Linked DNA regions of Corallococcus caeni. The protein of the gene in region 1 interacts with the protein of each later gene in a pairwise test. Links are inferred from orthologs where the notes say so. Each region holds a gene or a part of one and is shown in the gene's direction. Other genes may lie near its edges.

Region 1 (4,980 bases):
TCGCCCTCGTGTCCAAGAAGGCCGTCGCGGCTTCCGAAGCGGAAGTCGAGGCCAACCCCCGCTCTCGCAGCGCGCACCTGCGCGCGGTGGAGAAAATCCGATGAGCAAGGCCCTCTCGCGTCCCTCCGTGTCCGTGGCCGGCGTGCTGATGCACCTGTTGCCCGCCGTCATGCTCTTCACCCTCTTCGCCGGCGTGGGCATCCTCCACGTCACCAGCCGCGTGCTGGTGGTGGACATGGGCTACCGCCTGTCCAACGCGGAGGGCGAGAGCCGCTCGCTCACCCGGGAGAACGACCGGCTGAAGCTGGAGCTGGCCACGCTCAAGGCCCCGGGCCGCCTGGAGCGCGTGGCGCGTGAGCAGCTGGGCATGGCCATGCCCAAGGGCGGCGCGGTGGTGTCCCTGGCGGACGAGCGCGTGAAGGGCTCCGGCACCGCGCAGGCCCGCTCCGCGGCGCCGGCCGTCCGCGTGGCGGAGCGGGGGACCGGGCGGTGAGGGACCTCAAGAGCGCGCGGATTCCAGAGTCGAACACGAAGGGGCTCCGGCTGCGGGTCCAGCTCTTGTTCGGGCTGTTCCTCACGCTCCTGGGCACGGCGTTCGGCCGCGCGGTCTACCTCCAGGTCTTCCAGCAGGAGAAGCTGCGCGGCCTGGCGCAGGACCAGTACGTCCGGCAGATCGACATCCCGGCCCGGCGCGGAGACATCTTCGACCGGCGCGGCACGCCGCTGGCGCAGAGCGTGGAGGTGGACTCCATCTGGGTGGACCCGTCCATGCTCCCCGACGTGCCGCAGGCGGCCCGGCAGCTCGCGCGCGCCGTGCACCTGGACGGCAACGACGTGGCCGCGCGCCTGTCCCGCGCCAAGCGCTTCGCGTGGGTGAAGCGCCAGGCGAAGCCCCAGGAGGTGGAGGCGGTGAAGGCGCTGGGCCTGCCCGGCCTGGGCTTCACCAAGGAGCCCAAGCGCTTCTATCCCCAGCGCGAACTGGGCGCGCACATCGTCGGCATGGTGGGCACCGACGGCCACGGCCTGGAGGGCCTGGAGCTGGCCTTCGAGGACGAGCTGTCCGGGCAGAACTCGCGCACCTCCGGCTTCCGGGACGCCAAGGGCCGCAAGCTGATGGTCCAGGGCGCCATGGATCCGCTGGAGCGCCAGGGCGCCGCGGTGACGCTCACGCTGGACCGCCACCTCCAGTACGTCGCGGAGAAGGCGCTGGCCAAGGCCGTGGAGGACGCCAAGGCCGTCGCGGGCATGGCGGTGGTGCTGGACCCTCGCACCGGGGAACTGCTGGCGCTGGCCAACAACCCGCGCTTCAACCCCAACACGCCGGAGGACGGCGTGAAGAACGCCATCCGCAACCGCGCCGCGCTGGACGCCTTCGAGCCCGGCTCCACGATGAAGGCCTTCGTGGTGGCCGCCGCGCTGGAGCAGAAGGCCATCACCCCGGACCAGCTGTTCTTCTGTGAGAACGGCGCCTTCCGCATTGGCCGCCACACCATCAACGACACCCACCCGCACGGCTGGCTCAACGCGCAGGGCATCCTCCAGGTGTCCTCCAACATCTGCGCCGCCAAGGTCGCGGAGGCCCTGGGCCGGGAGAAGATGGTGGCCGCCTACCACGCCTTCGGCTTCGCGGAGCGCACCGGCCTGGCGCTCACCGGCGAGAGCCGCGGCGTCATCCCGTTTCCAAAATCGGACATCTCCCTGGCCACCCAATCCTTCGGCCAGGGCATGACCTCCACCGCCGTCCAGCTGGCGGCGGCCTACGGCGCGCTGGCCAACGACGGCGTGCTGATGCGCCCGTACCTCGTCTCCAAGGTCGTGGACCCGGACGGCGTGGTGCTGCTGGAGAACCAGCCCACGGAGCTGCGCCGGGTCGTTTCCCAGAGGGTGGCGCGCCAGGTCGTGGGCATGCTCGAGAGCGTGGTGGTCAAGGGAGGGACCGCGCCCAAGGCCGCCATGGACGACTACCGGGTGGCCGGCAAGACGGGCACGGCGCAGAAGGCGGACCCCGTCGCCCGGGGGTATTCCGACAAACGCATCGCGTCGTTCGCGGGCATGGTGCCAGCCGAGGCACCGCGTGCCGTGATTCTCGTGGTGGTGGACGAACCCAAGACAGACGTATACGGGGGGAACGTGGCTGCCCCTGCCTTCAAGGAAATCGCTACCGCTGCCATGGCCCACCTGGCCGTGCCCCCGTCCCGGACGGTGGCACCCGCCGAGGTGGCCGCGGCCGCCGTGCCCGTGGTGCCCCCTCCGGCACCGAAGGCGCTGGCGAAGGCCGTGCCCGTCCGGGCCGGCCTGGAGGATGCGGTGACCGAGACCCCGGAAGCCGGCACGGTGCGTGTGCCGGACGTCCAGGGTCAGGCAGGAAGAGAGGCCGTGGTGAAGTTGCTCGCCGCGGCGTTGGAGCCACAGCTGCAAGGCAGTGGACGAGTCGTATCTCAGACCCCCCCCGCCGGTGCGCTGGTGGAGAAGGGGGCCCGGGTGACGCTGGAACTGGCGACGCGGCAATGAGGCCGTGTCCTTTCCAGGCCCCGCATCAGCAATGCGTGTGAAGGGGAAGAGATGAAGCTGACGGATGTCCTCGCAGGGTGTGGAGCCGAGCAGACCTCGGGCGGCCGTTCCGCGGTCGACGTCACGGGAGTGACGCAGGATTCGCGGCGCGTGAAGCCGGGGGATCTCTTCATCGCCGTGCCGGGCCTGAAGGAAGACGGGGCCCAGTTCATTGGCGAAGCCGTGTCGCGCGGTGCCGTGGCCGTGGTGTCGGAGAAGCAGGGGCAGTCCTCGCAGGTGCCGTTCTTCAAGGTGAGCAGCGCGCGCAAGGCGCTGGCCCTCATCGCGGCCAACTTCCACGGCCGCCCCGCCGACAAGCTCACGCTCCTGGGCGTCACCGGCACCAACGGGAAGACGACGACCACCTACCTGCTGGAGGCCATCCTCGCGACGGCCGCCATGTACACGGGTGCCAACCCGCCGGGCGTCATCGGCACGCTGGGCTACAAGTTCAACGGCAAGACGACGGAGCTGGCCAACACCACGCCGGACCCGCTGGAGCTGCACCGCATCTTCCGTGAGATGGTGGACGCGGGCGTGGAGACGGTGGTCATGGAGGTCTCCAGCCACGCGCTCGCGCAGGAGCGCGTGCACGGGCTTACCTTCAAGGCCGCGGGCTTCAGCAACCTGTCCCGCGACCACCTGGACTACCACAAGGACCTGGAGGAGTACTTCCAGGTGAAGCGCAAGCTCTTCGTGGAGAACCTGGGCGCCTCCGGCACCGCCGTGGTCAACGGCGACGACACCTTCGCCAGCCGCATCTACAACGAGCTGCGCGGCCAGAAGCGCATGGCGTGGAAGTTCAGCCGCACGGGCGCGGGGGAGATTTCCGCCGCGGACGCCGCCTACTCGCTCAAGGGCATCGAGGCCACCCTGAAGACGCCCGCGGGCGACATCAAGGTGAAGAGCAAGCTCTTGGGGCCCCACAACCTGGAGAACATCATGCTCGCCGCCGGCATCGCGCTGGGCGCGGGCATCAGCCGCTCGGACGTGAAGAGCGGCATCGAGCTGGTCTCCCAGGTGGCCGGCCGCATGGACCGCGCGGAGAACCACCGCGGCGGCCCCGCGCCGGCGGTGCTGGTGGACTACGCGCACACGGATGACGCGCTCAAGCGCTCCATCGAAGCGGCGCGCACGCTGGCCAAGGGCCGCGTCATCGTCGTCTTCGGCTGCGGCGGCGACCGCGACAAGGGCAAGCGCCCGCTGATGGGCACCGTGGCCGCGGAGGGCGCCGACCTGGTGATGGTGACCAGCGACAACCCGCGCACGGAGGACCCGGAGGCCATCATCGCGGAGGTGACGCCGGGCCTGGAGAAGGGCGGCCTGCGCCGCATCTCCGCGGGCAAGGCGAAGGTCGGGGAGAAGGGCTACCTCGTGGACGCGGACCGCCGCGCCGCCATCGAGCAGGTCATCAACCTGGCCAAGGACGACGACGTCGTCCTCATCGCCGGCAAGGGCCACGAGACCTACCAGACGGTGGGCACGGAGAAGCTCGCGTTCGACGACCGCGAGGTCGCCGCGCGCGCGCTGGCCAACCGCATCCCGGGCTGAACGCCCCAGGCCACACCCCCCTCCATGGCCGCTCGATTCTCCGATGACGAGGTGGTGCAGGCGACGGGTGCGACCCGTCGCGGGGAGCCCGTTGCCGCGGGCTTTCCCGCCGTCTGCACCGACACCCGGTCGCTCACCCCCGGGTGTCTCTTCGTGGCGCTGCAGGGCGAGCGCTTCGACGCCCACGACTTCGTGGACGGCGCCCAGCGCCAGGGAGCGGCCGGGGCGGTGGTGAAGCGGGGGAGGGCGCTGCCGGCCCTGCCCCCGGGCTTCGCGCACTACGAAGTCGACGACACCCTGGCCGCGCTGGGCGGGCTGGGGGCGCTGCACCGCCGCCGCTTCCAGATTCCGGTGGCGGCGGTGGGGGGCTCCAACGGGAAGACGACCACCAAGGAGATGGTGGGCGCCATCCTGGCCACGCGGGGCCCCGCGCTGAAGACGGAGGGCAACTTCAACAACGAGGTGGGCGTCCCGCTCACGCTCTTCCGGCTGGAGCCGTCCCACGTGGCGGCCGTCATCGAAGTGGGGATGAACCAGCCGGGCGAAATCGAAAGGCTCACCCGGAAGGTGCAGCCGGACGCGGGTGTCATCACCGTGGTCCAGCCGGAGCACCTGGAGGGGCTGGGCAGCCTGGAGGGCGTGGCGGAGGCGGAAGGGGAGATGTTCCGCGAGCTCTTGCCCCAGGCCACCGCCGTGGTGAACGTGGATGACGCGCTCATCGTGCGCCAGGCCGCGCGCAGCGGCGCGAAGCACCTGACGTTCGGCCGGGCGGAGGGCGCGGACGTGCGGCTCGCCGCCGTCCACACGCTGGGCCGCGACGGCATGGTGGCCACCGTGCGCTACCAGGGGAAGGACTGGCCGGTGCGCCTGCACTTCGTG
Region 2 (5,471 bases), on another replicon or contig:
GGGACCGGGGCTTGACCTGGGTTAAGGCGGAGGCGGCTTGGAGAAACATATACCGGGGGCATGTCCCTCAACGTCTATGCCGTGGCCACGCCCTTCGTCATTGCCCTGGCCCTGGCGGAGTTCGCCTGGTGCGTGGCGCGGCGCAACGGCTACTACAGCTTCCAGGACTCCATCGCGAGCATGGGCACGGCGGTGATGAACCAGTGCGTCAACGTCGCGGTGGCCCTGCTGGTGCTGCCCCTCTTCACACAGCTGGGCCAGTACGCACCGTGGCGGCTGGACGCCTCGTCGCCGCTGTCACTGGTGGCGCTCTTCCTGGGCGTCGACTTCCTCTTCTACTGGTTCCACCGCTTCGGGCACCGCACCAACATCGGCTGGGCAGCCCACTCGCCGCATCACTCCACCGAGGAGCTCAACTACGCGGTGGCCTTGCGCGCGAGCGTGACGCAGCGCCTCTTCTCCTTCCTCTTCTACTGGCCGCTGGTGCTGGTGGGCTTCCCGCCGGAGGCGGTGCTGGCGATGGTGGCCTTCCACCTGGTGCTCCAGTTCATCCCCCACACGCGTGTCATCCCCAAGCTCCCCAGGTGGGTGGAGTCGTGGCTGAACACGCCGTCGCACCACCGCGTGCACCACGCGCGCAACGACGCGTACATCGACAAGAACTACGCGGGCTTCCTCATCATCTGGGACCGGATGTTCGGCACCTACGCGGAGGAGACCGAGCCGTGCTCCTACGGGCTGACGACCCCGGCGAACACCTGGGACCCGACGGCCATCAACTTCCAGGCGTGGGCCCGGCTGGCCGCGGACGCCGTCGCCACGAAGCGCCCGTGGGACAAGCTGCGCATCTGGGTGATGCCCACGGGCTGGCGGCCCGCGGACCTCCCTCCGCGCGCGCTGGGGTACTGGAAGCAGGACGGCGCGGAGGTGAAGTACCACTCCCGGGAGCTGCCCGGCGTCCGTGGGTACCTCGTCTTCCAGTTGTTCGCGGCGATGCCCTTCATGCTCCTGGTGAGCCACCATGCCTCACCGCTGTCGGGCTGGCAGAAGGTCGCGTTGAGCCTGCTGCTCTGGGTGATGGCGACCGCCTGGAGCGGGATGCTGGAGTCGAAGGGGTGGAGCGAGCCGCTGGAGCTCGCGCGGGTGCTCGCCATGGGCGTGGCGGTGACGCTGTGGCTGGTCTGGGCCAGCGCGCCCCAGGCGTGGAGCGCGCTCACGGCGTCGTGGCTGATGGTCTCGCTGGTCTGGCTGCGGGTGGCGCGCGGTGGCGCCGGCCGGAGGTCCCTGCCGACGTCCTTCCCGGGCTGACGACGGGTGCCTGTCCGTGGCACCGCGAGTACGTGAAACATGCTGTATCAGGGCTGATACAGAATTCCGGCAAGGTATTTATCACCATCCTCTCGTGTTTCTCTCGACTTCTTGGTAATCGAGGCCGCGAAAAGGAGCCGGAAGAATGCACACCCTGAACAAGCTCTCGGTCGCGGTGGTGTTGGGTCTGTTGCTCGGCGGCTGCGGAGCCACGGACCTGGGCGGAGAAGACGTCACCCGTCAGCTCGAGCAGGACTTCGGTGGCCCGAGCGGCCTCATGGACTTCTTCGACAGCCACACGGAGGAGGAGATCCGGGAGGCGCTGACGCCCTACGGCGTCGGGTACGTGGCCCACGGGAACGTCACCGCGCAGCTGATCAGCGACTGCCCGAAGTTCTTCCCGTCGACGGACCGGAGCAAGTGGCACAGCTTCGACGGCGAGTACTACTACATCGACAGCGTGGGCCGTCCGAACCGTGCGTACAAGGATCTGCCGAAGATCACCGCCGCGCCGCGCGTCGACTCCTGTCAGACGAACGTGGGCCAGTGGGGGGACGCGGAGAACCCCAGCAACGACTACGACGGCGGACACATGATCGGCTCACAGCTCGGGGGCTGGGGCGGCCGGGCGAACCTTGTGCCGCAGGATGCCAACTTCAACCGTGGCAACTGGCTGCAGCTTGAAAACAAGATGGCCAACTGCGCGAGCCTGCCGATTGGCCGGTTGCGCTACGCCATCGGCGCGAACTATCCGAACTCCACCGCGCTCATCCCCAACACCCTGACGATGGAGATCACCAACCAGTCCACGGGGAGCGCCGTGTCGATGTCCTTCTCGAACGTGGACTACGGCGGCTCGAACGGCACGAACGAGCGGACCCGTGGCGTGAACTGGCTGACGAGCCAGGGCTGCAACTGACGAAGGCCGCCGGGTGCCATCCCGGCCGTCTTCTGGACAGCCGCTACATCCCGGGGCAGATGTAGGTGCACCGATGGCCTCCCGTCCGCCCCCAGCGCGCACCTCCACCGTCCGGACGCAGAAGACGAAGCAGCTCTCCTCCGGCGCCCGGCGCGTCGTGGCGAAGCGCTCCGGCCCGGGCTGGGGTCGCTGGGCGCTCGGCGGCTGGCTGCTGCTCGCCCTCTGGCTCGGGGTGGAGTTCGCGCGGATGCCGGACGTGAGCCTCCTGCGCACGCAGAACCCGCGCACCACCGCGCTCATGTCGCAGCGAGCCGAGGAGGCGCTCGAGGCAGGCAGGAAGCCCCGCGCGCGCCAGGCCTGGGTGTCGCTTGGCGCGGTGGCCCCGCACGCCGTGGACGCCGTGTTGATCTCCGAGGACGCGCGCTTCTACCGGCACGAGGGCGTGGACTGGACCGAGGTGGAGAACGCCTTCGAGCAGTCGGTGCGCGAGGCGCGCCTGGGGCGCGGCGCCTCCACCCTCACGCAGCAGCTGGCGAAGAACCTCTACCTCTCCACGGACCGCAGCCTGCTGCGCAAGGGCAAGGAGTTGCTGCTCGCGCGCCAGCTGGAGACCCACCTGTCCAAGCAGCGCATCCTCGCGCTGTACCTGAACGTCGTGGAGTGGGGTGAGGGCGTCTACGGCATCGAGGCTGCGGCGCGCGAGCACTTCGGCGTCTCGGCGCGGGCGCTCAGCGTGGCGCAGGGCGCGATGCTCGCGGCCATGCTGCCGGCCCCGCGCCGCTGGCTGCCGGCCCAGCGGCCCGAGACCCTGCGCACCCGCGCTGGCGTCATCGTCGGGAGGCTGGAGCGCGAGGGCCGCATCAGCGGGGCGCAGGCCCGCGAGGCCAACGCCGAACTCTCACGCTTCTTTGGCGAACCGCCCGCGCCCGGCTTCGTGGCGGAGGCCGGCGCCGCGCTGCCCGCAGGGAGCTGAACCCTTCCCAGGGCTTCCGCGGAAGCGGTTGCACGAAAAGCACGACCGTTCTATGAATAGGTCATGCGCAAGGGCGAGCTCACCCATCAGACCATCCTGGAGACGGCCGTCCGGCTGGCGAGCCGGGTGGGGCTGCAGGGGCTGAGCATCGGGGGGCTGGCGGAGGAGCTGGGCCTTTCCAAGAGCGGGCTGTTCGCGCACTTCAAGTCCAAGACGGAGCTTCAGGTGCAGGTCCTGGAGGCGGCCACCGTCGTCTTCACCGAGCGCGTCGTCCGCCCGGCGCTGGGCAAGGCCCGCGGCGAGCCCCGGGTGCGGGCGCTCTTCGATGGCTGGCTCACGTGGGACCGGGACAAGGTGCTCGAGGGCGGCTGCATCTTCGTGGCGGCGGCGGCGGAGCTGGACGACGCGCCCGGGCCCGCGCGGGACACGCTGGTGCAGAGCCAGCGGGACTGGCTGGACTGCCTGGCCCAGGCCGCGCGCATCGCCGTGACGGAAGGACACTTCCGCGAGGCGCTGGACGTGGAGCAGTTCGCCCATGACCAGTACGCGGTGATGCTGGGCTTCCACCACGCGCAGCGGTTGATGCGAGACCCCCAGGCCGAGGCGCGAGCCCGCCGGGCCTTCGAAGCGCTCGTCACCGCCGCGCGCACCCCCACTTCCTGACCTTGTCGTTGCCGTGTCCTTCGAGGAGGACCTCATCATGGTGGAAAATAGCACGAACGTTCGGACGAAGATGGCGCTGTGGGGTGTGCGGGCGGCGGCGCGGAGCCTGGGGGCGGTGGCGCCCGGGCTGGCGGCGGCGTGGTCGGAGCGGCTGTTCCTGACGCCTCGGCGGCCGCGGCGCTCGCGCACGGCGGAGGCGGTGCTGGCGCGGGGCCAGCCCCGGATGTTGAGGGTGGAGGGCGAGGATGTGGCGGTGTGGAGCTGGGGCGAGGGCCCCCGGGTGCTGCTGGTGCACGGGTGGAGCGGCTACGGTGGGCAGCTCACGGCCTTCGTGCAGCCCCTGGTGGACGCGGGGTTCTCGGTGGTGACGTACGACGCGCCGGGGCACGGGGCGTCCTCCGGGCGCACCAGCTCGCTGCCGGAGCTGGCGGGAATGGTGGCGGCCGTGGGAGAGGCGACGGGTGGGCCCTACGCGGTGGTGGCGCACTCGTTCGGCGCGGCGGCCACGGCGGTGGCGCTGCGGGAGGGGATGAAGGTGGAGCGCGCGGTCTTCATCTCGCCGCCGGCGGATCCGCTGGCGGGCATCCGGGCCTTCGCGGACACGGTGGGCCTGTCAGAGGCCCTGTGGCGACGGATGGCGGCGCGAATCGAGGCGCGCTTCGACATGCGGCTGGCGGACCTGGCGCTGCCTGCCTTCGCGCCAGGGTTGGACGTGCCGCTGCGAATCTTCCACGACGTGGGGGACCGCGAGGTGCCGCTGGAAGCAGGCGAAGCGGTGGCGCGCGCATGGCCGGGCGCGAAGCTCACGCGCACGGAGGGACTGGGGCACTTCCGCATCCTCTATGCGCCGGAGGTGCTGTCGCCCGCGGTGGACTTCCTGGCGGAGGGCCGGCCGCCCTCCACGTCCGACCGTGGAGGGCGCTCCTGGCTTCATTCGCCCCTGGGCCCTACGACACCAAACGCGGCGCCCGCGGGGTCCGTCGCGACGACAACCCAGTCGCCGCCGGGCACTTCGTGCTGACCTTGCAGCACCTTGCCGCCGTTGGCTGTGATTGCGCGCTCCGCCTCGGCGATAGAGGGGACGCCGAAGTAGAACAGCCAGGTGCCGGTTGAACCGGGGCTCCCGGCGGGCTTCTGCATGATGGCGCCGAGCCGAACGCCATCGTGGTCGATGAAGCAGTAATCGCCCATCGGGCCCATGGGCATCACGTCGTTGAACTGGAAGTGGAAGTGCTTCGCGTAGAACGTCCTGGCGCGCGCGAGATCGGGGCTGGCCAGTTCGTTCCAGCGGATGCGCTGTACCTCCTTCACATCGAAGACGTCGCTCTTCGCGTTGGGTTTGCCGGGCGGTGGAATCGGCGTCATCACGTAGAAGGGCGTGCCCATCGGGTCGGCGACCATGGCGATCCTGCCGACGGGCAGATCCATGCCCGGCATCACCACCCTGGCGCCGTCGGCCACCATGGCCTGGATGGAGGCATTGACGTCCGCCACGTGCAGATAGCCGAGCCAGCACGGCTGTGCGCCATTGCGCAGCATGTCCTGGGACAGGCGCAGCACACCGCCGGCAGAGCCGCCATCGCCGCGCATGATCATCCGGTAGTCCGC

The links.
Region 2: the proteins of AABA78_RS05440 (region 1) and mtgA interact in binary tests that used the Escherichia coli proteins (3 or more experiments, as listed by UniProt). The link is inferred for Corallococcus caeni from one-to-one orthologs.

The regions. Positions count from the first base shown.
Region 1 is NZ_BTTW01000001.1:1,372,413-1,377,392, reverse strand. The notes cover bases 1-3,000. They hold AABA78_RS05440 (penicillin-binding transpeptidase domain-containing protein), read left to right. Parts: upstream 1-489; coding sequence 490-2,511; downstream 2,512-3,000. Other genes in these bases: AABA78_RS05435 (UDP-N-acetylmuramoyl-L-alanyl-D-glutamate--2,6-diaminopimelate ligase), read left to right, coding at 2,563-3,000; AABA78_RS05445 (cell division protein FtsL), read left to right, coding at 101-493; rsmH (16S rRNA (cytosine(1402)-N(4))-methyltransferase RsmH), read left to right, coding at 1-104. Also shown: more of AABA78_RS05435, read left to right, coding at 3,001-4,101; AABA78_RS05430 (UDP-N-acetylmuramoyl-tripeptide--D-alanyl-D-alanine ligase), read left to right, coding at 4,126-4,980. UniProt on the Escherichia coli protein: Essential cell division protein that catalyzes cross-linking of the peptidoglycan cell wall at the division septum. Required for localization of FtsN.
Region 2 is NZ_BTTW01000007.1:507,364-512,834, forward strand. The notes cover bases 1,356-4,250. They hold mtgA (monofunctional biosynthetic peptidoglycan transglycosylase), read left to right. Parts: upstream 1,356-2,300; coding sequence 2,301-3,200; downstream 3,201-4,250. Other genes in these bases: AABA78_RS28970 (DNA/RNA non-specific endonuclease), read left to right, coding at 1,454-2,227; AABA78_RS28980 (TetR/AcrR family transcriptional regulator), read left to right, coding at 3,264-3,863; AABA78_RS28985 (alpha/beta hydrolase), read left to right, coding at 3,901-4,250. In the rest of the region: AABA78_RS28965 (sterol desaturase family protein), read left to right, coding at 61-1,308; more of AABA78_RS28985, read left to right, coding at 4,251-4,884; AABA78_RS28990 (VOC family protein), read right to left, coding at 4,794-5,471. UniProt on the Escherichia coli protein: Peptidoglycan polymerase that catalyzes glycan chain elongation from lipid-linked precursors. May play a role in peptidoglycan assembly during cell division in collaboration with other cell division proteins.